Regions from separate parts of the Desertibacillus haloalkaliphilus genome, predicted to be linked through region 1. Evidence: riboswitches for the same ligand, from Rfam matches in the RefSeq annotation. Region 1 holds a riboswitch; each other region holds the start of a gene.
What was found. A riboswitch is a leader RNA that binds a small molecule or an ion and turns the genes downstream of it on or off. The one in region 1 is predicted to bind S-adenosylmethionine.

Region 1 (5,709 bases):
GATCACGAAAGTAGCGAATACCGAATATATGTTAACCGACATCATGCTCAAAACCGAATCTCATTTAGAGGAAAACGAACAAGATGGAATGGCACGCTTGATTACTGTGTCCGAAACGATTAACGCATCGATCGTTGAGCTTCGTGAAACGAATCAGGAATCGTTACAAAACATTGTCCAATCGTTTGACGGTTTTAAGGAATATACGGCTGGTTTGCAGCAATCGGCAAAGGACTTAGCGAAGTTTAATGACGGTTTAACTGAAAACTTAAAAGATTTCACGGTCATTTTTAACCGGATGAAAGAAGTGACGAACGGTTTTGATCAAGGAGTTAAGAAGCTAAATAAAAACTTTGAGCAGTTATTTGCTTATTTTTATAACATGGATCAGCGAAATGAACGAATGGCAAGTGCTTTTACGGAAACGTATAGGAAGATAGACGAATTAACAACGTCACAGAAAGAAACGATGAACCAATTCCAGACAGCTGTTGTTGATTGGAAAAACTATTTTGCCTCCATTAGTGAGAAGCAGGAATCGATTCATGGCTCATTTGTGCGAGCGACTGCACAAAGTGAGAATCTTGTATCGATGATGAAAACGAATAACGAACAGTTTGCGCGAATTTTTGGAGGCGATTTAAGCTCGAAGCTGAGCGGGATTTCAACGCATTTAAGAGGGCTGAAGAACGACTTCGATAAACTCGGAAATTCGATTGTTCGCCTGCCTGAGGCACTAGAAACGATTCATACCGCTCAAGAAGAATATAAAAGTCTCTTGTCAGGTCGACTTGAAGAGCTTCAGCAATTTAATCAAGAGTTCCATGATCATTTACGGGCTCACGCCAGAGAATCGCAATCGTTTGAAAAGCATTTAAATGCTGCCTCTCGTTCCTATGAGCAAGTGGGCGTTAAGAATCATCAAATGCTTACTGAAATCAACCGTACGATTGCAGATATGAAAGATTCATTTAACCACCGCGAAAATCAGATTGAATCAAGCGTGTCCGTGCTAAAAGACACCCTCTCAAGGTATGTTAGCAGTTTAGAGGGAACCCTGGGTGACCGCCTCGATAAGGTGAGTCGCAACATCGGTGGTTATGTTGTCGATATTAACGACGCGATGAAAAAAGAATTTAAGCAAATCGGAGAAATTACAGAAGATCAACAGCAAAGAAGCGCTCGTTTTATGCAACAGACGATCAGTGAATTAAGTCAAGAAATTCACACGTTAAATCGTCAACTCCAGTCGCTCTCTCAAGGGGCGATGAGTCAACCAACGAGAGTAAGGGTTGGAAGCAATGATTAAGAAGTATAAAAAACTATTCCATGGTGAACAAGAGGAAGGACACTTTTGGCCATCATTTACGGATTTATTAACAGCGCTTCTTTTATGTTTTATTTTAATTTTTATTATCATGATGGTGATCAAATCGTTTCAGATTGAAGAGATGAATCGGACGATTGATCAAATCATGGGGGTTAGAGTCGATTTAATTAATGACTTGAATGATGAATTTAGTGATTCAACGTTAAATGTTGAAATTGATGAGGAGACTGGTGCTCTGATCTTTGATACGGACATTTTGTTTGCGTTTGATGAAACGGTGTTAAAGCCTGAGGCGTTTACGTTTTTAGATGAATTTGTACCCGCTTATTTAGATGTCCTCTTAGAAAGCGGCTATGAAGAGTATATTTCAGAAATTATTATCGAAGGTCATGCGGACAGAATTGGTGACTATCTATACAATCTCGAGCTGTCGCAAGAGCGAGCATTTAGTGTCGCAGAATATGTGCTCAGCGATGATTTTCCTTATCAGAACATCCAAGCACATTTGAAAGATAAGCTAACCGTCAACGGTCGATCCTATACAGATGGTCGTACGGATGTAGAGGGTAACTATAGCAACCAAGAATCTCGACGAGTCGAATTTAAATTCCGTTTAAAGGACGAAGAGATATTAGAAAAAACCCATGAGCTGTTAAATGGAGCATAAGAGTTTGATATGGACTCACCTAATCATCTTGAATGATTGGGTGATTTGCCTTTTAAAATGTAATGCAAAGGTGATTTTATTTATTTTTGAAAATTTTCCTTGCAAAGTAGCCACCAATCAGATACAATTTTATTTAACAAATAAAAATTAATAGCGATAGACTTCTTATCCAGAGTGGTGGAGGGACTGGCCCTTTGAAACCCGGCAACCATTAAATCAAGTCATTGATTTGAACGGTGCTAATTCCTGCAAGGATTGACTTCCTTGGGAGATGAGAGGATCGTATACATATACGATAACCTCTCTACATTCATTAGAGAGGTTTTTCTTATACTATCAGAATTTATTAGCGTTAGGACGATAGTATAACGTCAACTAAGGTTTTCGCCATCGGTTGATGAAAAGCCAAGTTTTTGTATATGGAAAGAAGGTTTATCGCTCGAAAAGGAGCGAGTAAAATGGAAAAAGCAGTATTTGCAGCAGGTTGTTTTTGGGGTGTTGAAGCATTTTTTGAAGAGGTTCGTGGCGTAGAAGAAACAAGAGTCGGTTATACAGGTGGCGATGTAGAGCACCCTTCTTATGAAGAAGTGAAATCAGGTCAAACCGGTCATGCAGAAGCGATTGAGATTTGGTATAATCCGTGGAAAATTTCATATGCAGAACTAGTGGATAAATTTTTTGAATGTCATAATCCAACAACACGTAATCGTCAAGGAATTGATGTCGGCACACAATACCGTTCGGCGATCTTCTTTCAAAACCTTCAGCAACTAGAAGTAGCGGTGAAGAAGAAAGCTGAATTAAACCGTACGAGTCCAAAGCTGATTGTCACAGAAGTTGCACCAGCCAAACCATTCTATCAAGCTGAGGAATATCATCAGAAGTATTTCCAGAAAAACGGGACGTTGGCTTGCGGGATTTAAAACATTCTCGGGTGCCAGGCACCTTAAAAGGGGTGCCTGGCACCGTTTCGTGTTTTACCCTCGATTATAGGCGCGAATCTTTCGAAGTGCGGAGCGATCATTTAACTCCATAAACATATCGATGGTAGGCTCTAAATTTGCTTCTATGATCCATATATCCCCTTTTGGGTCAACGCCTACATCTAACCCGATACCTCGGTATTCAGGGTAGTAATCTTGTATGCTCTGAACGTTTTTTACAGAAGCCTTGTTCATTTCTTCGATCAGTTTACACTTATCGTCTACTACTATATTTGATTGTTCGATAGCTGTTTCAAGATTTAATACTTGTTTAGCTACATTCGTAACCGCAAATCCGCTTGCTGCTACTTTAGCTGCTACGCCAGTTACCATCCAATCATCAGATTCTTTTTTCCGCTGCACCATAACCCTTAGATCGAATGGACATTCGTTAATTGTCGCAAGTGGTATATATTGTTGGATGATGTGACACTTGCCATTTAAATACGAGTTTGAAAGATAGGTATAGGCTTCTTCTCTATTACAAAACACTTTTTTCTTTTGTTCCATATGAAGCTTGATTTTTCCATCGTTCATGCAAGAGATCTTCGCAACTTTCCTCCCATATTTTCCGTAGCTTGGTTTCACGATAACTTCTCCATATTTATCAAGCATCTTCCATAGAGATTTTTTTGAAAACAGTTTTGTCTTTGGTAGGTGTTGACGTACTTTTTTCTTCTGTTTCATCAATGTATACTTTCTCCATTTGCCTACGTATCGTTCATATTCTGTATCCAATGAATTGATAGAAAGCTTTGATTCGGCCATAGTATCCTCTCCTAAAAACAGAAAGTCTGTATTTATAAGTTATGAAATTTTTCTCAATATGCTTGTTTATCCCCCTAAGAGTGACCTAGTTCTTTTCAAAATAGGTATTTTCCATCTTCCATCTATCTATACAAAATAACCTGATTTGAATATAAAAATAAAAAAGGAGGGATTGCTGTTGAATAGAGGTGACCTACTGCCTATTAGACGGCTTCTTGAAATGCAGAAAATGGACAGTCTTGTGGAACTGCTGGATCAAGGAGTTGAAAAGGATGAGTTACGAGCCCAATTTGAGAGGACGGTTTTGGAAGGTGATCCTCATTATCAAAGGTTAATGAAGATTAAAAGTCATCAAACAAAGTTGGGGCATGATACGAGCCGTCTTGACCAGGTGTTGGCTAAGGTGCGTGAATACGCTTATAACAATCCGAAAAACAAAACGATTTATAAGCTTTTACACGAATCTTAAAGCCAAGGATAAACAGGGATTGACTTAAAGAAAAGAAGAAAAGAAGAAAAGGGGAGAGAACAATGGGTAAAAAGAACTGTTCAATTGCAAGTCATAATGCCATTCCGACGGTTGAACAACCGTGTGATGGCACAGAACGAACGTACTTTGAAGATTTCACGGAAAATCATAATAAGGTATCACTTCATGTTGTAAGTTCTACACCGCCTCCATGTACGATGTTTCTTTTTATCGAAACAGATGAGGACCCCACTCCAGAACCAATACCTGTTCTTGTTCATGAGCCAATTGGCTTTGGGGAGATCAGCATCGTTGCTGAAAATGTAAGAAGAATTGCAGTGAGATGTGAAGGGGATGAGACAGCACTTTGTACGGGCTTCATATTCTTTGAGAAAACATTTTGTATTTGTTGTCCGTAAAAAGAAGAAACAAACATTTATAAAGGAGCGATTATGATGGGAGTTCGTGAACCAAAATGTTTTACGGATACGACTATTTTAGGAGCAACGATAGCCCAGCCTTGTGATGGAACGGAAAGAACGTACTTCAAAAACCTTACTACCAATCATAATAAATCATTGGTCGCTATATTTAATCTTAGTGAATGTGATATTGTTGCAATGATTGAAACCGACGACGAAGTAATTGAAAGAAGGTTAACGCCTGAGCTCTTAGAAGACACGATCCAGGTAGAAAACTTACGACGAATAACAGTTCGTTGTGAGGGAGAGAAAGGTTTAGATTGTTTTGGGTTTATTAGCATTCAGCACACGTTCTGTATTTGTTGCCCGTGAGAAGAGATGGTGCCAGGCACCTCGGTGCCTGGCACCATGAATGATTTGCGATTAATCACAAATCTTTGAGGTGAGTTTTTTGTAAAAACCGAAAACATCGGCACCCTTAACGAATGAGAGTTCGTGCGATCCGCCCTTCGTTGTGATCTCGACTTTATTCGTAAAAGAAAGCGTGCCACTTTTTTGGATAGCAATTTCTTCGATTTTGCTATACGGGATTGTGACAACAGCGGTCGCCTTAGATACAAAGCTCTTATCAACAAACAAAATCCGCTTATCCGTTAAGGCAACGAAATCAATGACTAATCCGTACGTTTGTTCCAACTGCTCTCCAGGGATTAAGTATTCCTGTATTTGATCGATATGCTTTTCTTGATTGTCACGTGATTTGAAAAATGACATCCACTCACATCCTTTCCATGATAAGTATACTCCAATTCGGGTTCTTGGTGCCAGGCACCCTACAGGGGGTGCCTGGCACCAAGAATGACAATACATACTTTGGAGAACATAAGTAACATTAATCACAGAAGGGAGTGATACGGGTGTCGAGTTCTAATAAAAAACAGCAAAAAGCAGTATTTCGTGATAATCAAGATGTAATGCCAGATGGGCCTCCTCCAGCTGGTAGAGAAGATCGCAGTGATAAGATGGGCACGTTAAATTCAGAAGAAATTCGCTTTAAGAATGCTGATCAT
Region 2 (5,709 bases), on a different contig from region 1:
TGCAAAAGGAGCAAGAGCTACTCGTCAATGTCGCTGATATTGTGAGCGAAATTTATGCGATGGAGTCTGTCATTGTCCGTACGGAAAAAGCGTTCAAAGCAACGGGCGCAGATGCTAACCAACAAAAGCTGTTGCTAACAGAAGTGTATTGCCAAGAAGCCTTCGAGAAGATTGAAGCACATGCAAAAGAATCGATTGTTGCGATGGAAGAAGGCGATCAACTCCGCACAATGCTATCTGTTTTACGTAAATTAACGCGTTATACGCCGATTAATGTAATTGCGAAAAAGCGTGAGATTGCTGCAAAAGTGATTGAAGCAGAGCGCTACGTCGTTTAAGTAACTTGTTTTCAATAAAAACTGGAACACCTTCGTTCCAAGGTACTTTCTCCAAAGGGCTGCTCTCAAAAAAGAGCAGCCCTAAAGCAATGTGCGGAGTCGCTACTATGTTTTAAAGCCCAGGTGAATGGAAACCGTCGATTTGTTCATATAATACAGATACGAACAAAGAGGGGGCGATTTTTTTGAAAAAGCCGAAGCATGAAATCATTTATGATGAGATGGTGACAGCCGTCGAGGAATTTTCAAAAGAAGTGAGCGGTGAGTTAACGACTGATCATATTCAGGAGGCCTACAAAGTGGACGAGCCAATTTCACAGTCGAAGAAGGATAAGGAAGTTGAGTAGCGAAAGTGTAACGGGCAAGCGGTTTGCTTGCCTGCTTTAGCGTAAGTGAGTATGATGGAAAATATATCATATAAGTGAGAGGGGGGATGGATGATGGCGTTAACGTTTTACTGGTATCCGAAATGTGGAACTTGTCGTAAAGCGAAGAAGTGGTTTGAGGACAATGGCGTTGAATTTAACGAAGTACATATCGTGGACGAACCACCGACAAGAGAGCAGCTGCAAGACTTGTATGAAAAAAGTGGACTAGAATTAAAGAAGTTTTTTAATACAAGTGGTAAGAAATATCGTGAGTTAGGCTTAAAGGATAAAGTCAAGACGGCACCAGAAGATGAGTTGCTGGACCTTTTAGCGTCTGATGGGATGTTAATCAAGCGTCCAATTGTAACCGATGGTGAGCATGTAACTGTTGGGTTTAAAGAGGAACAGTTTGAACAACAATGGAAGAAATAAGGCGATAATGATGAATCAGGGGCTCGTCTAGAGCAGTTGTCTCAAATGAGTAAATGTAATATAGTTACGTTGAACACATAATTTGGAGGGATTACCATGAATTTACCAAAGGAATTTAAGTATTCTGAAGAACATGAATGGGTAAAAACGGAAGGCGATAACGTTCGTATTGGGATTACAGATTTTGCACAATCTGAGCTTGGGGACATCGTGTTCGTTGAGCTTCCTGAAGTTGGTGATGAGATCGAGGCGGATGAGCCGTTTGGTAGTGTTGAGTCGGTTAAGACTGTTTCTGAGCTTTATGCACCTGTGAGTGGTAAAGTGGTTGAGATTAATGAAGAGCTTGATGATTCTCCGGAGTTTGTGAATGAGTCTCCGTATGAGAAAGCTTGGATGATCATTGTTGAGCCTTCTGATAAGTCTCAGGTTGATAAGTTAATGTCTGCAGATGAATATGAGGAAATGATTAAGGAAGACTAATCATAGTTGTTAGAGCGATCCGTGGTGGGGTTGCTCTTTTTATATGAAGAAAGAATGGTGCTAAACAGGTTGCCCGCGAATTTGGCATACTTACTTCCCAAGTGAGTGCAGTCGCTCGACCCTAGACGTGGAGCCAATTTCGAATACTTATGAAAGCGAACCCCATGCTTTCAACGCTTTCTGCATTGTCTCCACTACGTCGACTAGCGTCGACGCAAATGGTTGACACCATTTGCGGTCTTGCTCATCTAGAATTTCTCCTCTTTTTTTGTGAGTGGGTCCGAATGTTGTGTAGGTGTTGGCTGAGCGAGTGCCCGCATGAGAGTTGTATTGTGATCTTTTTAGTTGATTCAAGGAAGTTCTTTGGTAGTGAAGTCTCTCTGGGGTCCCCTGGACGTGGGAAAATGAAGAATGAGTCGCTCGACCCTAGACGTGGAGCCAATTTCGAATACTTATGAAAGCGAACCCCATGCTTTCAACGCCTTCTGCATTGTCTCCACTACGTCGACTAGCGTCGACGCAAATGGTTAGCACCATTTGGAGTCTCGCTTATCCTTTGCTTTGGGTCTGATCTTTTTTTGGGGATGTACGAACGGCATTTGGTGAAAGGGCTAGGGGAGTGCCCGCATGACGGTTGGATGGTGTTCATTTTAGTTTACTCATGGAAGTCCTTAAAGAATGAGTCGCTCGACTCTAGACGTGGTGCCAATTGCGTATGCTGAAGTATGATCATTTTTTACCTAACCAACTAACAACTAACTACTCAAGCTCGTTTGTGGTGTTAAGTTTTCGTTTGGGTGGTAATATTTATTTGAGTGAAGTGGTTGGTGTTTGGGAATGGTATGTGTATAGGGAACCAAAGGAGGTTTTCTTCATGGATAAGCAGCAGCTACAGAAGGTTGATATTACAGGGAAAGTTGAAGGTAAGTTTGAGCATGGCAAAATGAACTTGTATGTTGACAAAGCAAAAGTCGGTGAGATTGTCATGACGAACCAAGGGAACATGTATGAGATGTCAGAGGGGTTTGAGTTTGATCACAATAAAGTGTTCCGCTATGAAAAACCAGCCGGTCAAAAAGAAAAGTCGTACGTAGAAGGGTGCGACATGGGCTGGTGTTAATACGTAAGGCAGGCGCTTGGGAGTCCCTCCCAAGCGTCCTTTTTGGCCCCGTCCCTATAATCCTAATATTAACCAAACGTTTAATTAACTGCCAAGCTACTATTCTATCAAAATTTATTGACACAAAAACGAGCAGCGTGCTATGATACATGCAAGTATTAGCGAAAATTGAAGAATAACTCTTATTTAGAGAGGTGGAGGGACTGGCCCGATGAAACCCGGCAACCGCTAACGATCAAGTTAGAAAGGTGCCAATTCCTGCAAAGCAGTAGGCTTTGATAAATGAGAGAAAGGACAGCTAACCGAGATCAAAACCTTTCTGCTCAAACGATGAGGGAGAGGTTTTTTTAAGCTTAAAATCCATTTATAAATATTATTATTATATAGAAAGTAGGGACACCATGATTTCATTAGCAGGGATTCGAAAAATCTTCAAAACTAAAGACGGCCCTGTAACGGCAGTAGATAACATTGACTTAACGATAAATAAAGGCGAAATCTTTGGGATCATCGGCTATAGTGGTGCCGGAAAAAGTACGCTTATCCGCATGCTAAATATGCTTGAACGCCCAACAGAAGGCGATGTGAATGTTGCAGGTAAGAACCTTTCAAGCCTTCGAGGTCAAGCATTGCGCGAGGCGCGCCAAGAAATTAGCATGATCTTTCAGCACTTTAACTTGCTTTGGTCACGAACGGTCCGTGAAAATATCTCATTCCCACTTGAAATTGCAGGGGTGAAACGAGAAGAACGAGTGAAGCGGGTCGATGAACTGATTGAGCTCGTTGGTTTAAAAGGTCGTGGTGACTCTTATCCGTCACAGCTAAGTGGGGGACAGAAACAGCGAGTTGGGATTGCACGAGCGCTTGCCAACAATCCGAAAGTTTTGCTTTGTGATGAAGCGACATCAGCGCTTGATCCAAAGACAACTGATGCGATCCTTGATCTGCTTGTTGATATTAACCAAAAGCTAGATTTGACGATTGTCCTAATTACTCACGAAATGCATGTTATTCGTAAAATCTGTCACCGGGTTGCGGTGATGGAGGCTGGTAAAGTGGTTGAACAAGGTCCGGTCCTTGATGTCTTCCGCAAACCGCAAGAAGAGATGACAAAGGAGTTTGTGAAACAAGTGACAGAACCAGAGGAAACGAAAGAAACGATCGAGCATTTGCTTGCTGAAAATCCATCTGGAAGAGTCATTCAACTGACCTTTGTTGGTGATGAGGCTGAAAAGCCATTAATTACGGGGTTGATTCGTAAGTTTGATGTCGACGTCAATATTTTACAAGGTAAAATTTCGCAAACACAAGAAGGCTCTTATGGCACGTTGTTTGTCCGTATCGACGGTGAAGATGCGGAAATCACAAAAGCGATCGCATTCATCGACGAGCAACAAGTCGAAGTGGAGGTGATCGACCATGACTGAAGCATTTGCTAGCATGAAATGGGACAGGCTTTGGGAAGCAACGTTAGAAACACTATACATGACTGTGATTTCAGTCTCGGCGACATTTATCTTTGGTCTTGCGCTTGGATTAGTTCTTTATCTGACGAGTAAAGGCAACCTTTGGGAGAATCGCCTAGTCAATCAAGCCGTTAGTACGTTTGTGAACGTCTTTCGCTCAATTCCATTTATCATTTTAATTATCTTGTTAATTCCATTTACTCGCTATATTACCGGCTCAATGCTCGGTGCAAATGCAGCGCTACCTGCACTAATCATTGGTGCAGCACCGTTTTATGCGCGAATGGTTGAAATTGCACTCCGTGAGATTGATAAAGGTGTTATTGAAGCCTCGCAATCAATGGGGGCAACGAATGGACAGATTATCCGTAAAGTGCTAATTCCTGAATCAATGCCAGCGTTAATTTCAGGGATTACTGTTACCGCGATTGCACTTGTCAGTTATACAGCCATGGCTGGTGTCATCGGTGCAGGTGGACTTGGGCACTTTGCCTTTTTAGAAGGTTTCCAACGTAACAACAGTTTTGTAACCTTGGTGGCAACAATCGCTATTATCATCATTGTTTTCATCATTCAATGGATTGGCGATTTTCTCACATATAGAACAGATAAACGATAAGTTTAAGGGGGAAGAAAGAAATGAAAAAATTACTTGGTATTGCAAGTGCAACATTATTGTCATTATCACTAGTAGCATGTGGAACGGCAGACGAAGATAATACAGCTGACGAGACAACTGGCGATGAGGGAGCACAAGAAGAAAACGTCTCATTAGTTGTCGGAGCATCAGCTGTACCGCATGCGGAAGTATTAGAAGCAGCGACACCATTATTAGCAGAGCAAGGGATTGACCTTGAGATCGTTACGTTCACAGATTACGTTTTACCGAACCAAGCACTACGTGACGGTGACATTGATGCGAACTATTTCCAAACACCAGGATATTTAGATATGCAAATTGAAGAGTTTGGTTATGAATTCTCAAGTGTTGGTGCGATTCACGCTGAACCAATCGGTGTTTACTCTCAAGAGTATGACAGCCTAGAAGATCTTCCGGAAGATGCACAAATCATCATGAGTGACTCTTTCAGTGACCATGGCCGTATTTTACCAATCTTCGAACGTGCGGGTGTAATTGAGCTTGATGTTGAAGAAGGTCAATTAGCGACACGTGAAGATATTGTTGATAATCCTAAAAACTTAAACTTCGATACACTAGTTGAAGCTAGAATGCTTGCTCCATCTTTCCAAAGTGGTGAAGGTGATGCTGTTGTTATTAACACGAACTATGCACTAGAAGGTGAGGTTGATATCGATCAATACGGTATCGCATTTGAAGGCGAAGATGTCTTACAACCAAACCTAGTTGTTGTTCGCACAGGTGAAGAAGAGCGTGAAGAAATTCAAGCATTAGTTGATGTGCTACGTTCTGAAGAAATCAGAGCATTTATTGAAGAAACATACCAAGGTGCCGTTATCCCTATGGACGAATAAGTCCAAAGGGA
Region 3 (5,709 bases), on a different contig from region 1:
TCTAACCCTGGATAATAGACCTCTTCAACTTCAGGAACCTCACTTAACCACGTAGCGATTTGATGAGCAGCCTTTGACGAGTGCTCCATTCGCACATGTAACGTTTTTAACCCTCTTAAGACAAGCCAGCAATCTTGAACACCTAATATTGCCCCAAACGAGTTTTGTAAAAATGCAAGCTGATCCGCTAGTTCTTGGTCACTGACAACAGCTAAGCCTGCAATGACATCACTATGTCCGCCAATAAACTTCGTAGCACTATGTAAAACTACGTCTATGCCAAGTTCCAATGGCTTTTGAAGAGCTGGTGTTAAAAACGTATTATCTAAAAACGTTAGGCAATTGTTCTGCTTTGCTAAGCTTACTATTGCGCGGATATCTGTAATTTTCAATGTCGGATTTGATGGCGTTTCGATATAGAGTAATCTTGTGTTCGGTTGGATATTTTCTTTTACTTCCTCTACATCTGTCATATCAACAAACGTATGATCAATACCTAACCGCGTCAAAACTTCTGTTACTAGACGAAACGTTCCACCATAGACGTCTTTTGTTAAGACGACATGATCTCCCTTTGATAGTAACATAAATGACGTTGATATCGCCGCCATCCCAGATGAAAATGCAAATCCCCTACAACCACCTTCTAACTCGGCAATCGTTTCCTCTAACGCTTCTCTTGTTGGGTTCCCTGATCGTCCGTAATCGTAATTACCAAATGTCTCAAAGTCAAATTGATGAAACGTAGACGCGTGCTGAATCGGTACACTCACTGCTCCTGTTTGTTGATCAACTTTATGATCGTTATGTAGCAATTTTGTTTGAAAACTATACGTATCTTGACTCATTGTCCTCGTCCCCCGATTTCTAATTAAATTTGTTCATGCTCTTTGGCATAGCGAAAAGCTTGCTCTAAATCTTGAATTAAATCCTCAACATACTCCACTCCAACTGAAAACCGTAACAACCGATTACAAACCCCATTTGCGACCCGAACATCCTCAGGAATATCCGCATGGGTTTGTGTGGCAGGATATGTGAGTAAACTCTCAACACCACCTAGACTTTCTGCAAATGTAATCAGCTTTAATTGTTGTAAAAATGGATCCACCCAGTTTTCACTTATAATTCGAAATGAAATCATCCCACCTCGTCCCGGATATAAAACCTCATCGACACAAGGGTGATTACTTAAATATTCAACAACCTTTGTCGCGTTACGTTCATGTTGGTCCATGCGTAACGCAAGTGTTTTCATACCACGAATGAGTAACCAAGAATCAAAAGAACCCAAAGTTGCGCCAATTCCATTATGGTATAAGAAAAGCTGTTCACACAATTCTTTCCCCTTCGCAACGATTAAGCCTGCAATCAAATCATTATGACCACCTAAATACTTTGACGCACTATGGATAACAATATCTGCCCCTTCACGAATGGGTTGTTGTAACAGCGGCGTATAAAAGGTGTTATCTACAATAAACAGTAAATCATGCTTTTTTGCCAGTTGATTTAGGGCACCGAGATCTGCTTCTTGCATTAATGGATTGGTTGGTGTCTCAATAAAGATTGCTTTTGTCTTATCGGTTATTTGTTGTTCGAATTGCTCAAGGTTTCGTGGGTCACTAAATGTAAACGTTAGTCCCCATTTCGTCCACCCTTGTTCAAACAACCGATAGGTTCCACCATACAAATCTTGTGAAGCGAGAATCTCATCACCCTGTTCAAACAATGATAACACAGTTTGAATCGCAGCCATCCCCGAACTACAGGCAAAACCTTGGTCACCACCTTCAAGTTCAGCAATCGCATTTTCCAACACTTCACGCGTTGGATTTCCAGTTCTTGCATAATCATAGCCAGTGGACTGCCCAATTCCCGCGTGCCGATAAGCCGTTGATAGGTAAATAGGTGTATTAACGGCACCTGTCCTCTCATCCGTTCGGTTACCAATTTGTACCAATGTTGTTTCAAGTTGCTTTCTATTCATCCTGTTTTCCTCCTTTTACAAACCAGTACTTCAACCACTACTAATTATCAGGGTATAATAAAAACCTTCTTCATGATAAGAAGAAGGTTTTGTAGTCTCAACTTCTTCTTATCTTTCAAGCACACATCGCTTGATGGATTTAGCACCTGACCAATAACTAGCGGCTGGTTGCTGAGACTTCTTCGGGCCATTCCCTCCGTCTCTCTTGATAAGAACTTTATTAATAATATATAAATAGTAAATATTCAGCTTATTAGTTTAAAATACAGCAAAACAGTAGGGAATACAAGAGTATTTTTATAATTTTTATAAAGTTTACAAATCTCCTTTAAAAGAAAACGATTTCATGGACACTCTTATATAAAAAGCAACCGCTTATAATTTCAGGTTCACCTGTTACTCTTTTATCGTTTAAACAACCTTCTTTTCTCAGCGCCAACTCCTTGAACCACCTTCTACTCATCAGTGCATTCTCCCTCACACTCCCATCTCCGCCCCTTTTCCACAAAAAAAGACTACGACAAAAGGAGTTGGTTTTTACCTTTTGTCCTAGCCTCGAACAATTGCCAATAGTTTAACTAGTTTTGTCACGACACCTTTATTCAGGTGAAGCTTCAACGCGAAGCTGCTCCTCATTCCCACAAATACATCGTTTGAATCCAGTATCATAGCCGCCTTCTTTATTCTGGCGACCCCTAAGTATATATTTTTCCCCACATTTTGAACAACGAATGACAATACGAAAACGCTTATCTGGCACAGTATCACTCCTTATCTATCGGCAAATCCTTTGTGCGTTGACTCAGATTAGCCCTTTTTACTTTTTGTAAGGCTAACCACCATAAGAAAAACATAAACGGTACAATTAATAACTTCACGTATTGATTAGCTGCAAGTAACATAAAATCATATAGCCCATGCAATACAACTGGAAGTGTCAAAGAGAGGAAAACCCAGATGAAGGTTTTGGAAGACGAAACACTTGCTTTACCTAAATAATATCCCATAATCACACCAAATAATGCATGACTCGATACAGGAAAAAACGCCCGTCCAATCGCCCCTTCTATCCCATAAGCAATTAAGTATAAAATATTTTCAACCGTTGCAAACCCTAATGATATAGCAGCTCCAAATACGATTCCATCATAATGTTCGTTAAATCTTGCGTGTTTATACGATAGAAAAAATAGCAGGAACCATTTAAAAAATTCTTCAATGAGCCCAGCGCGTATAAATGCATGGCTAAATGCATCTAGTAGATACCCTTCCGCTTCAAAAGCATACTGTAGGACCATCACCGGAAACACTATAAGCGAGCCATAAACAAAATTTCGAGTCACCATTGCAATCGTTGTACGCTCATAGTCATCTTTGAGATAAAAATAACACAACAAAGCGATGCCCGGTGCAATTCCAGCAGATATAACTGCAAACAACAGCCTTCCATTCCCCTCTGTTTTTTTTCATCGTAACATGTTACTTTTATTTAAGAAACCATAGTTTGGTTATGAAAGCCTACATTAAATGAGGTGAAGCAGTTATGAAAAAGATATTACTTTTACATACAGGCGGTACGATCGCGATGCATGAAGATGAACAAACAGGTACCGTCGGCCCTAGTGTCTCAAATCCATTATATTCAACAATTGAATCACTTTCAAAAATTGCCTCCGTGATCGTTGATGATTTTCTACATTTGCCTTCGCCACACATCACACCACAACATATGTTGGAATTGTCTAAACGAATTGAGCGCCGTATCAAGACGGAATACTTTGAGGGCGTTGTCATTACACACGGAACAGATACACTCGAAGAAACAGCATATTTACTGGACCTATTACTTGATACTGATGTTCCAGTCGTTGTTACTGGTGCGATGCGATCCAGTAATGAACTTGGTGCGGATGGGCCTTATAATTTAATTTCTTCTGTCCGAACAGCAGCAAGTGATGCAGCACATGGCAAAGGCGTTCTTGTCGTTCTTAATGATGAGATTCACACTGCAAAAAATGTAACAAAAACGCACACGAGCAATATTGCTACATTTCAAAGCCCTCAATATGGGCCGATTGGAATTGTCACAAGACGCGATGTTGATTTTCATCATGTCCCTTCGAAACGAGAACGCTATGACGTTTCAACATTAACAAAAAATATTGTATTAATAAAATGTTATGCTGGTATGGACCCTAGCCTACTTGATGCAATTTTAACAACTTCGATGGATGGACTTGTCATCGAGGCATTCGGACAAGGAAATGTTCCCCCAGGCATCGTTCCGGGTTTAGAGAAACTGATCAAACACCACATTCCAATTGTTCTCGTTTCTCGTTCTTTTGGAGGTATCGTTCAAGATACGTATAGTTATAGTGGCGGTGGACGACACCTAAAAGAGCTTGGGATTATTTTCACAAATGGTTTAAATGGTCAAAAAGCGAGAATTAAATTAATGATCGCACTTGAAGTAACGTCAGATCGAAACAAACTTCAAGAACTATTCTTAACATAATTAAAAGGGGAGTCCTCAAGTAGGTTCAGTTCACCTCTGAGGATTCCCCCTTTCAAAAACAATATGCTAAATATGCTTGCACATCTTTAGCTCTTCAATGCTGCTCGGTTTGCAATTTCTGCTGCAATAAGATCACCATGAAAACGCCCATTCTCAATAAAGATTTCATTCGCATTATTCCCAGCTGCGATCACTCCTGCAATAAAGATACCAGCTACATTCGTTTCCATCGTTTCCGCATCAAAAGCTGGCCTACCGCTCCCCGGATCAATGTGTACGCCCATCGCACTCAGAAAAGAATGGTCAGGGTGATACCCTGTCATAGCAAATACAAAATCAGCCTTTGCCTTGTGCTCTTTACCGTTCTGTTCATAAATGACGTCCGTGGAAGTAATTTCTTTGACTTCCGCTTCAAATTGCATGTCTACCTTCTCATGATTGATTAACGATACAAATTCAGGAAGAATCCATGGCTTTACGCTACTTGAATAATCACTCCCTCGATAGAGTACAGTGACTCTAGCACCTACCTTTTCAAGCTCTAACGTGGCATCAACGGCCGAATTTTTACCTCCAATCACGACAACATCTTTATCAAAGAATGGGTGAGCCTCTTTAAAGTAATGATGCACATGGTCTAATTCTTCACCTGGTACGCCCATAAGATTCGGGTGATCATAGTATCCAGTTGCGATAATTACATAAGATGCTTCGTATAGTTTCGTGGTTTGATTACCCTTCATTGTCTGAACACGAAACGTTCCCTGCTCCTGCTTTGACACTTTTTCTACTATTTCAAATGTATGTACTCTTATTTGCTTACGTTTGACAACCTCTCGATAATAGGAAAGGGCTTGATTTCGTCTCGGCTTACGATCAACCGTTATAAATGGAACTCCCCCAATCTCAAGTTTATCACTTGAACTAAAGAATGTTTGATGCGTTGGATATCGATAAATTGAGTGAACGACGTTTTCCTTTTCAATCACTAACGGGTCATAACCTTTTTCAATTAATGCGATTGCAGCAGCTAACCCACAGGGTCCACCACCAATAATAATAACTTGTTCCTTTTCCATGTTAATCACTCCCCTTTTTCTCAAAGTAAAAGCCCCCACACCGATGTTTTGACGGGGGGCTTGTTCATTAAATCCAACCTCTAAATCGTGATGCTTCTGCCATTTTACGTACACCGACCATATAA
Region 4 (5,709 bases), on a different contig from region 1:
GTTCACGCCAAATCAACTCGGTTTATAACTGGGATTGTTATCCGCCGAGAAGGTCATGGGGTATGGGCTTGTCTAACAAGGCGTGACCTTCCGAGACGGATCGAAAATTTACATGAAAAGATTTCAATTGAAACGACGATCACTGAGGAAGTTGCACAACTGTTCACACCTGAAAAAAAACGTAAATTACTTGACATTACTCTCCCTCACATTGATGAAGGCAGTTCATTTACTATTGAAGGCCATCTCGATGTCGGACGAGGAAAACAAAATAAAACGAAGGTATATGTGAAAGAAATGATGGCTCGCCTTGAAGAGTTAGGGATGAAAGCCCTCGTCAAACCAGATTCGTTTGTCGCTTCTAGTTATGCCAACCGGTATACCAAATAAACCAACCCTAGCTCATCCTCTTTTTTTCCACGCATAGCGCAAGTAAATGACATTACTATCTTTTTCTACGATGTACGGGCGCATACGCCGGCGAAAGATTACAGTCGATATGACATAGACGATCATCACAACAGGCAAAGGAATCAGTGTCACTCGAATGAATGCCTCATTCCACCCATGAGCATAGCCTACACCATCCATCACACTTCCAAATGAAAGTGATGCGCCTCCAAATACCATCAGTAAAAATAGCAAATTAGCAACGTGGAAGAAAAAAAACGTTTTACGATCGTTCACATCACGTTCTAGTTTCCATTGAATCACTAACAAAACAACTAGTGAAAACAGCGTAAATAAAGCCGGAATAAAAAATTCCAACACCCAAGTCGGCCACTCATTCATCGTAACGCGCTCCCTTTTAAAGAAATGTCCAATAACAGTATGCAACACCTTGCGAAAAATCATTCCAACATTTACACCCCATATCTAGAACTTGAGGTGAGTTTTCTCACGGACAAGCATGGGCACCCATTATAAAATACAAATAGAAGAACGGAGGGATCCTACATGAAGATGATGTCGATTGAAACGTATCACCGCGAAGGAAAGAAAATAAAGATCGAAAATGTCCCCATTTTCTGTAATGAACTGCGTTTTACGATTGAAAGTCTCGTTAGGGAATTTATAAATGAGCTCGACCGAAAAACAAACCCAAATCACTGCTATTCTTTCAAAGATTATATAGCGAAAAGGAAAGACATTAACGTCTTAGACAGCCTAATCAATAGGTGCTAGTTAACAATCTAATACATCCCAAAAAAACAGCCTCTAAAACGTTTTAGAGGCTGCATTTTTGTGTATCACTGTTAATTTTGATGCCTAAACGATAAGGTACGAGCATATAAATCAAAAGAGCCATGAAAAGCCATTCAACGAAAAAGGAGGTGCGTCCTTTTGACTGTCGGACAATTCTTAACGACATTTGTACATACAGCACTCACATTAACCATCCTTGTCATTCTCATCATTCTCAATTCATACCTATTCGGTACGTATGGCTTATTCAAAATCGCTAAACGTCAACAAGTCCCCTGTGCTTGGCTTGCTTTCATTCCTGTCGTAAACCTATGGCTTATTGGAGAGGTCATTTCAAAGCAGGTACCAGCCCCCTTCAACAAGCATACAGGGTTTTCATTACTTGGAATGACGCTCTCGCTACTTGCTATTGAACTGTTCCTTTACTCTCATCCTTTTTTTATTATTCTTCTTGCTATCATCGCATGTTACAGCACGTATATGCTCTTAGCGAACCTAACTGAGCACCCGTTGATGCTGACATTATTGTCCATTGCTACATGCTGGACCGTCACCGGATTTTTCGTCTTTATTAATCGCTCAAACCAGATGGAACATCTACCAAAACCCGTTCTTTCTATGCCGTTTCAAAAAATCATTTCCAAGGTCTCACTAAAAAAAATCAAGAATAACAACAATGAAAGTAAGCCACTTTAAAGAAAAAACGAGGTGTTCACATGCTTTCAAATAACAACAACAAAACTGGTAACTATACGGTTGCTGGAACAAACATTGATGAGGTAAAACGAAAAAATCGCCAATCCGGCCTCACCTATAACGAAGTCAAACAGCTACTAGCCAAACGTGTCAATCATCGTTAATCCGCTGCATTATCACTCTAATCATTAGGCAATCACCCAATTATGTAATTTTAGGTTATTTGCCCAAACAATATTTCTCATCCTACATAGATTATGTATTGTAAGTCGCTCAAAAGACACTCATTATCTCAAAGGAGGTTTTCATTCATGAGCGCACATGTAGGAGCAGGTTATACAGGTGGATTCGCGTTAATCGTCGTGTTGTTTATTCTATTAATCATCGTTGGTGCAGCATTTGTAGGCTACTAATATAAGAACCATAAGGGATAGACGTAATGTCTATCCCTTTATTTTATGGCTTTGAAACTTTCATCACATAACCGGTCAACTCAAAGCTTCTACAACAGTCAGTTCTTACACACTCATTCCCCCCACCCTTCTTTTACACAAAATTACTATTCAAAAATATTGATTTTCTATTTCCTTTGGTCACAACAATGTAAGCGCTATATTAGGTATAGACTCAAAAATGGTTGTTGACAATATGTTTTATTTAATTTAACATTTAATCAATCTTAATTTTTAGAACTTTATAACTCTTATCAAGAGTGACTGAGGGATCAGGCCCTATGACGTCCGGCAACCTCCATTTTTTGGAACGGTGCTACTTCCTGCAGAATGTTTCATTCTGGGAGATGAGGAGAACGAATAAATTCGTACTGCTTCTTTCTTAAGGTGAAAGAAGCAGTTTTTATTTTATCAATCCCGGTAGCGATCCCAAATGAATATGGTTATTATTCAAAAAAATTTTTACTAAAAGTAGGTGAGCATATGATCGAAATCAACAATTTAGTGAAAGAGTATAAATCGAAAAAAGGGACCGTTCGAGGTGTTGACAATGTATCATTGGACATTAATCACGGAAATATTTTTGGAATCGTTGGTTACAGCGGTGCTGGTAAAAGTTCTTTATTACGCTGCTTGAATTTAATGGAAAAGCCTACTTCAGGAGCCGTTAAAATCAATGGCGTAAACCTTGTTGAACTGAATAATAAACAACTCCGTGATGCCCGACAAAAGATCGGAATGATCTTTCAACACTTTCACTTAACGAGCTCAAAAACTGTATTTGATAACATTGCTTTCGCCTTAAAAGCAGCAAAAAAATCTAAAGCAGATATTGAAAAACGAGTCGATGAACTTTTAGAGATGGTTGGGTTAGCTGATAAGAAAAACTATTACCCCTCCCAATTAAGTGGTGGACAAAAGCAACGAGTGGGGATTGCTCGAGCTCTTGCCAATGATCCGAAAGTGCTTTTATGTGATGAGGCAACGTCAGCACTAGACCCTAGTACAACAAAATCCATATTGAACCTCTTAAAAAAAATTAATCAAGAGCTAGGGCTAACAATTGTTTTAATTACTCATGAAATGGAAGTTGTCAAAGAGATTTGTGATCAGATTGCCGTTATGCAAAATGGACAAGTGATTGAAACAGGTCCCGTCTATGATATCTTTGCAAATCCAAAAGAAAATCTTACTCAAGATTTCATTCAAAGTGTTTTACAGTTTGAACTACCGCAACATTTAACTGACAACTGTAATGGAACAATCATTAAACTACAGTTTCAAGGGGCAATTGCTGAAGAGTCGGTCGTTTCTGATGTCCTCCAAAAGTTTCAAGTTAAAGGAAATATCCTACACGGTAAGATTGAATATATCAAAGAAAAACCTCTTGGTATTTTTGTTATGGAACTAAGAGGGGACGGTAAAGAAATAGAAGATTTACTAAGCTATTTAAGGAACCGTACACAAGGGGTGGAGGTGATTAAATATGGTAGAAGCACTAATCGAGTTATGGCCGGAGTTAAATAAAGCTTTTTTCGAAACTCTTTATATGGTTATCATATCTTTAAGTATTGCCATTCTTTTTGGTTTACCACTAGGTATTCTTCTATTTGTTACAGATCGTGATTTATTTTTAGAGAACAAAGTCATCAAATCATTCGTTGGTGTTTTTGTAAATTTAGTTCGATCCATTCCTTTTATTATTTTACTCGTAGCCCTGTTACCATTTACGCAATGGATTACTGGTACCACAATTGGACCAACTGCAGCATCCGTTTCACTGTCAGTGGCAGCGATTCCCTTCTTTGCTAGAATCGTAGAATCGGCAGTCAGAAAAATTGATAAAGGTGTTGTCGAAGCGGCAATCGCTGTTGGGGCAACACCATGGATGATTATCAAGGATGTCTTATTACCAGAGGCAAGGCCAGGAATTATCCAAGGCTTGACGATCACTACGATTAGTTTAATTGGTTACTCTGCCATGGCAGGTATCGTTGGTGGTGGGGGAATTGGTGATTTAGCCATTCGATTTGGCTACTACCGTTACGATAATACGGTCATGTTTACAACAATCATTATCTTAATTTGCCTAGTTCAGTTCATTCAGTATGCTGGGGACTACATCGCCCGCACGGTCGATAAAAGATAGTTGTTTAGTGATTTAAATTTTTAGTTTTATTAACTAAAAAGACAATATACATTCGCCTTATCGGCAAAATACATTCAAAAAGGAGAATAAAAAATGAACAAATTGAAATTATTTTTATTTTCATGTCTAATGATTGCGTTAGTTGCAGCATGCTCAAACAGCTCTGAAGAAGCAGCTCAAGACTCTGGACAAGCAGATGACAAAGGGACTTTAACGATTGGTGCAACATCTGGTCCATATAGCGACATGGTTACCAAAGCCATTCAACCCGGCTTAGAAGAACAAGGTTATACAGTTGATGTGATTGAATTTAATGACTATATTCAACCAAACACTGCATTAGGTAACGGGTCAATCGATGCTAACCTATTTCAGCATAAGATTTACATGGAGAACTTTGCTGAAGGTAACAATCTAGATTTATCCGAGGTTGTAGTTGTTCCTACTGCCCCAATGGGTATTTACTCAAACAAGTTTGATTCGATGGATGAAATTGAAGATGGGGCTGAAATTGCGGTTCCAAACGATCCAACTAATTTAGCACGTGCATTGCTCATGCTTGAGGAAGCAGGATTAATTACAGTTAATGAAGAGGCTAATCCCTTAACAATCTCAGAAAGAGACGTCGAAGAAAATGTGAAAAACCTAAATTTTTCTCCAATTGAAGCCGCTCAATTACCACGCGCTGTAGATAGTGTAGATCTCTCAGCAGTACCTGGAAATTTCGCACTTGCTGCACAAATGGATTTACTAGATGCACTGCAATTAGAAACAATGCCAGATGATTATCGTAACCGTGTGGTCGTTAACACAAGTGATCTAGAGGAACGATTTGTTGAAGACATTAAAGCCGTTGTTGAGTCAGATGCATTTGAACAAGTCATTGACGAAGAGTTCCAAGGGTTTGGAAAACCTGAATGGATGTTAAATTAACACAAAAAAACGTCAGTTCACCTACTGGCGTTTTTTTCTTAAGATTTCTTGTATGAACCCCATACAGGTTATCTGAAAATTGTTACAATTGATATATGAATTTAAAGGTTTGAGAGGTGTAACTATGAAGACATTTGAACACTCAGAAATGATCCAAGGACTTCCAAAACAATTCTTTGCCAAGCTAGTTAACAAAGTAGCAGCTGCAAAAACAAAGCATGACGACATTATCAACTTAGGCCAAGGGAACCCTGATCAACCAACAGCACCACA

Region 2: it holds a riboswitch for S-adenosylmethionine, as region 1 does, so the genes downstream of both, KH400_RS08385 (methionine ABC transporter ATP-binding protein) here and msrA (peptide-methionine (S)-S-oxide reductase MsrA) in region 1, are expected to answer to the same signal.
Region 3: it holds a riboswitch for S-adenosylmethionine, as region 1 does, so the genes downstream of both, KH400_RS11390 (methionine biosynthesis PLP-dependent protein) here and msrA (peptide-methionine (S)-S-oxide reductase MsrA) in region 1, are expected to answer to the same signal.
Region 4: it holds a riboswitch for S-adenosylmethionine, as region 1 does, so the genes downstream of both, KH400_RS07670 (methionine ABC transporter ATP-binding protein) here and msrA (peptide-methionine (S)-S-oxide reductase MsrA) in region 1, are expected to answer to the same signal.

The regions. Positions count from the first base shown of each region.
Region 1 is NZ_JAHPIV010000011.1:110,614-116,322, forward strand. Features, by position in the region: gene KH400_RS13580 (MotA/TolQ/ExbB proton channel family protein) at 1-1,309, shown strand, start outside; gene KH400_RS13585 (OmpA family protein) at 1,302-1,997, shown strand; SAM riboswitch class I at 2,160-2,275, shown strand; gene msrA (peptide-methionine (S)-S-oxide reductase MsrA) at 2,456-2,920, shown strand; gene KH400_RS13595 (YheC/YheD family protein) at 2,975-3,748, opposite strand; gene KH400_RS13600 (hypothetical protein) at 3,927-4,217, shown strand; gene KH400_RS13605 (hypothetical protein) at 4,280-4,636, shown strand; gene KH400_RS13610 (hypothetical protein) at 4,670-5,011, shown strand; gene KH400_RS13615 (PH domain-containing protein) at 5,063-5,413, opposite strand; gene KH400_RS13620 (hypothetical protein) at 5,557-5,709, shown strand, end outside.
Region 2 is NZ_JAHPIV010000006.1:136,685-142,393, reverse strand. Features, by position in the region: gene KH400_RS08410 (acyl-CoA dehydrogenase FadE) at 1-338, shown strand, start outside; gene KH400_RS08405 (hypothetical protein) at 524-685, shown strand; gene KH400_RS08400 (arsenate reductase family protein) at 779-1,138, shown strand; gene gcvH (glycine cleavage system protein GcvH) at 1,235-1,618, shown strand; gene KH400_RS08390 (YusG family protein) at 2,493-2,738, shown strand; SAM riboswitch class I at 2,918-3,027, shown strand; gene KH400_RS08385 (methionine ABC transporter ATP-binding protein) at 3,140-4,165, shown strand; gene KH400_RS08380 (methionine ABC transporter permease) at 4,158-4,823, shown strand; gene KH400_RS08375 (MetQ/NlpA family ABC transporter substrate-binding protein) at 4,844-5,698, shown strand.
Region 3 is NZ_JAHPIV010000009.1:48,767-54,475, reverse strand. Features, by position in the region: gene metC (cystathionine beta-lyase) at 1-848, opposite strand, end outside; gene KH400_RS11390 (methionine biosynthesis PLP-dependent protein) at 872-1,990, opposite strand; SAM riboswitch class I at 2,096-2,205, opposite strand; gene KH400_RS25295 (hypothetical protein) at 2,319-2,453, opposite strand; gene KH400_RS11385 (hypothetical protein) at 2,589-2,750, opposite strand; gene prsW (glutamic-type intramembrane protease PrsW) at 2,755-3,429, opposite strand; gene KH400_RS11375 (asparaginase) at 3,534-4,505, shown strand; gene KH400_RS11370 (YpdA family putative bacillithiol disulfide reductase) at 4,592-5,584, opposite strand; gene KH400_RS11365 (Glu/Leu/Phe/Val family dehydrogenase) at 5,652-5,709, opposite strand, start outside.
Region 4 is NZ_JAHPIV010000005.1:244,552-250,260, reverse strand. Features, by position in the region: gene KH400_RS07700 (ribonuclease H-like YkuK family protein) at 1-390, shown strand, start outside; gene KH400_RS07695 (hypothetical protein) at 403-792, opposite strand; gene KH400_RS27410 (DUF2535 family protein) at 958-1,185, shown strand; gene KH400_RS07685 (hypothetical protein) at 1,345-1,902, shown strand; gene KH400_RS07680 (hypothetical protein) at 1,923-2,066, shown strand; gene KH400_RS07675 (YjcZ family sporulation protein) at 2,214-2,315, shown strand; SAM riboswitch class I at 2,603-2,708, shown strand; gene KH400_RS07670 (methionine ABC transporter ATP-binding protein) at 2,838-3,881, shown strand; gene KH400_RS07665 (methionine ABC transporter permease) at 3,841-4,503, shown strand; gene KH400_RS07660 (MetQ/NlpA family ABC transporter substrate-binding protein) at 4,597-5,436, shown strand; gene KH400_RS07655 (pyridoxal phosphate-dependent aminotransferase) at 5,561-5,709, shown strand, end outside.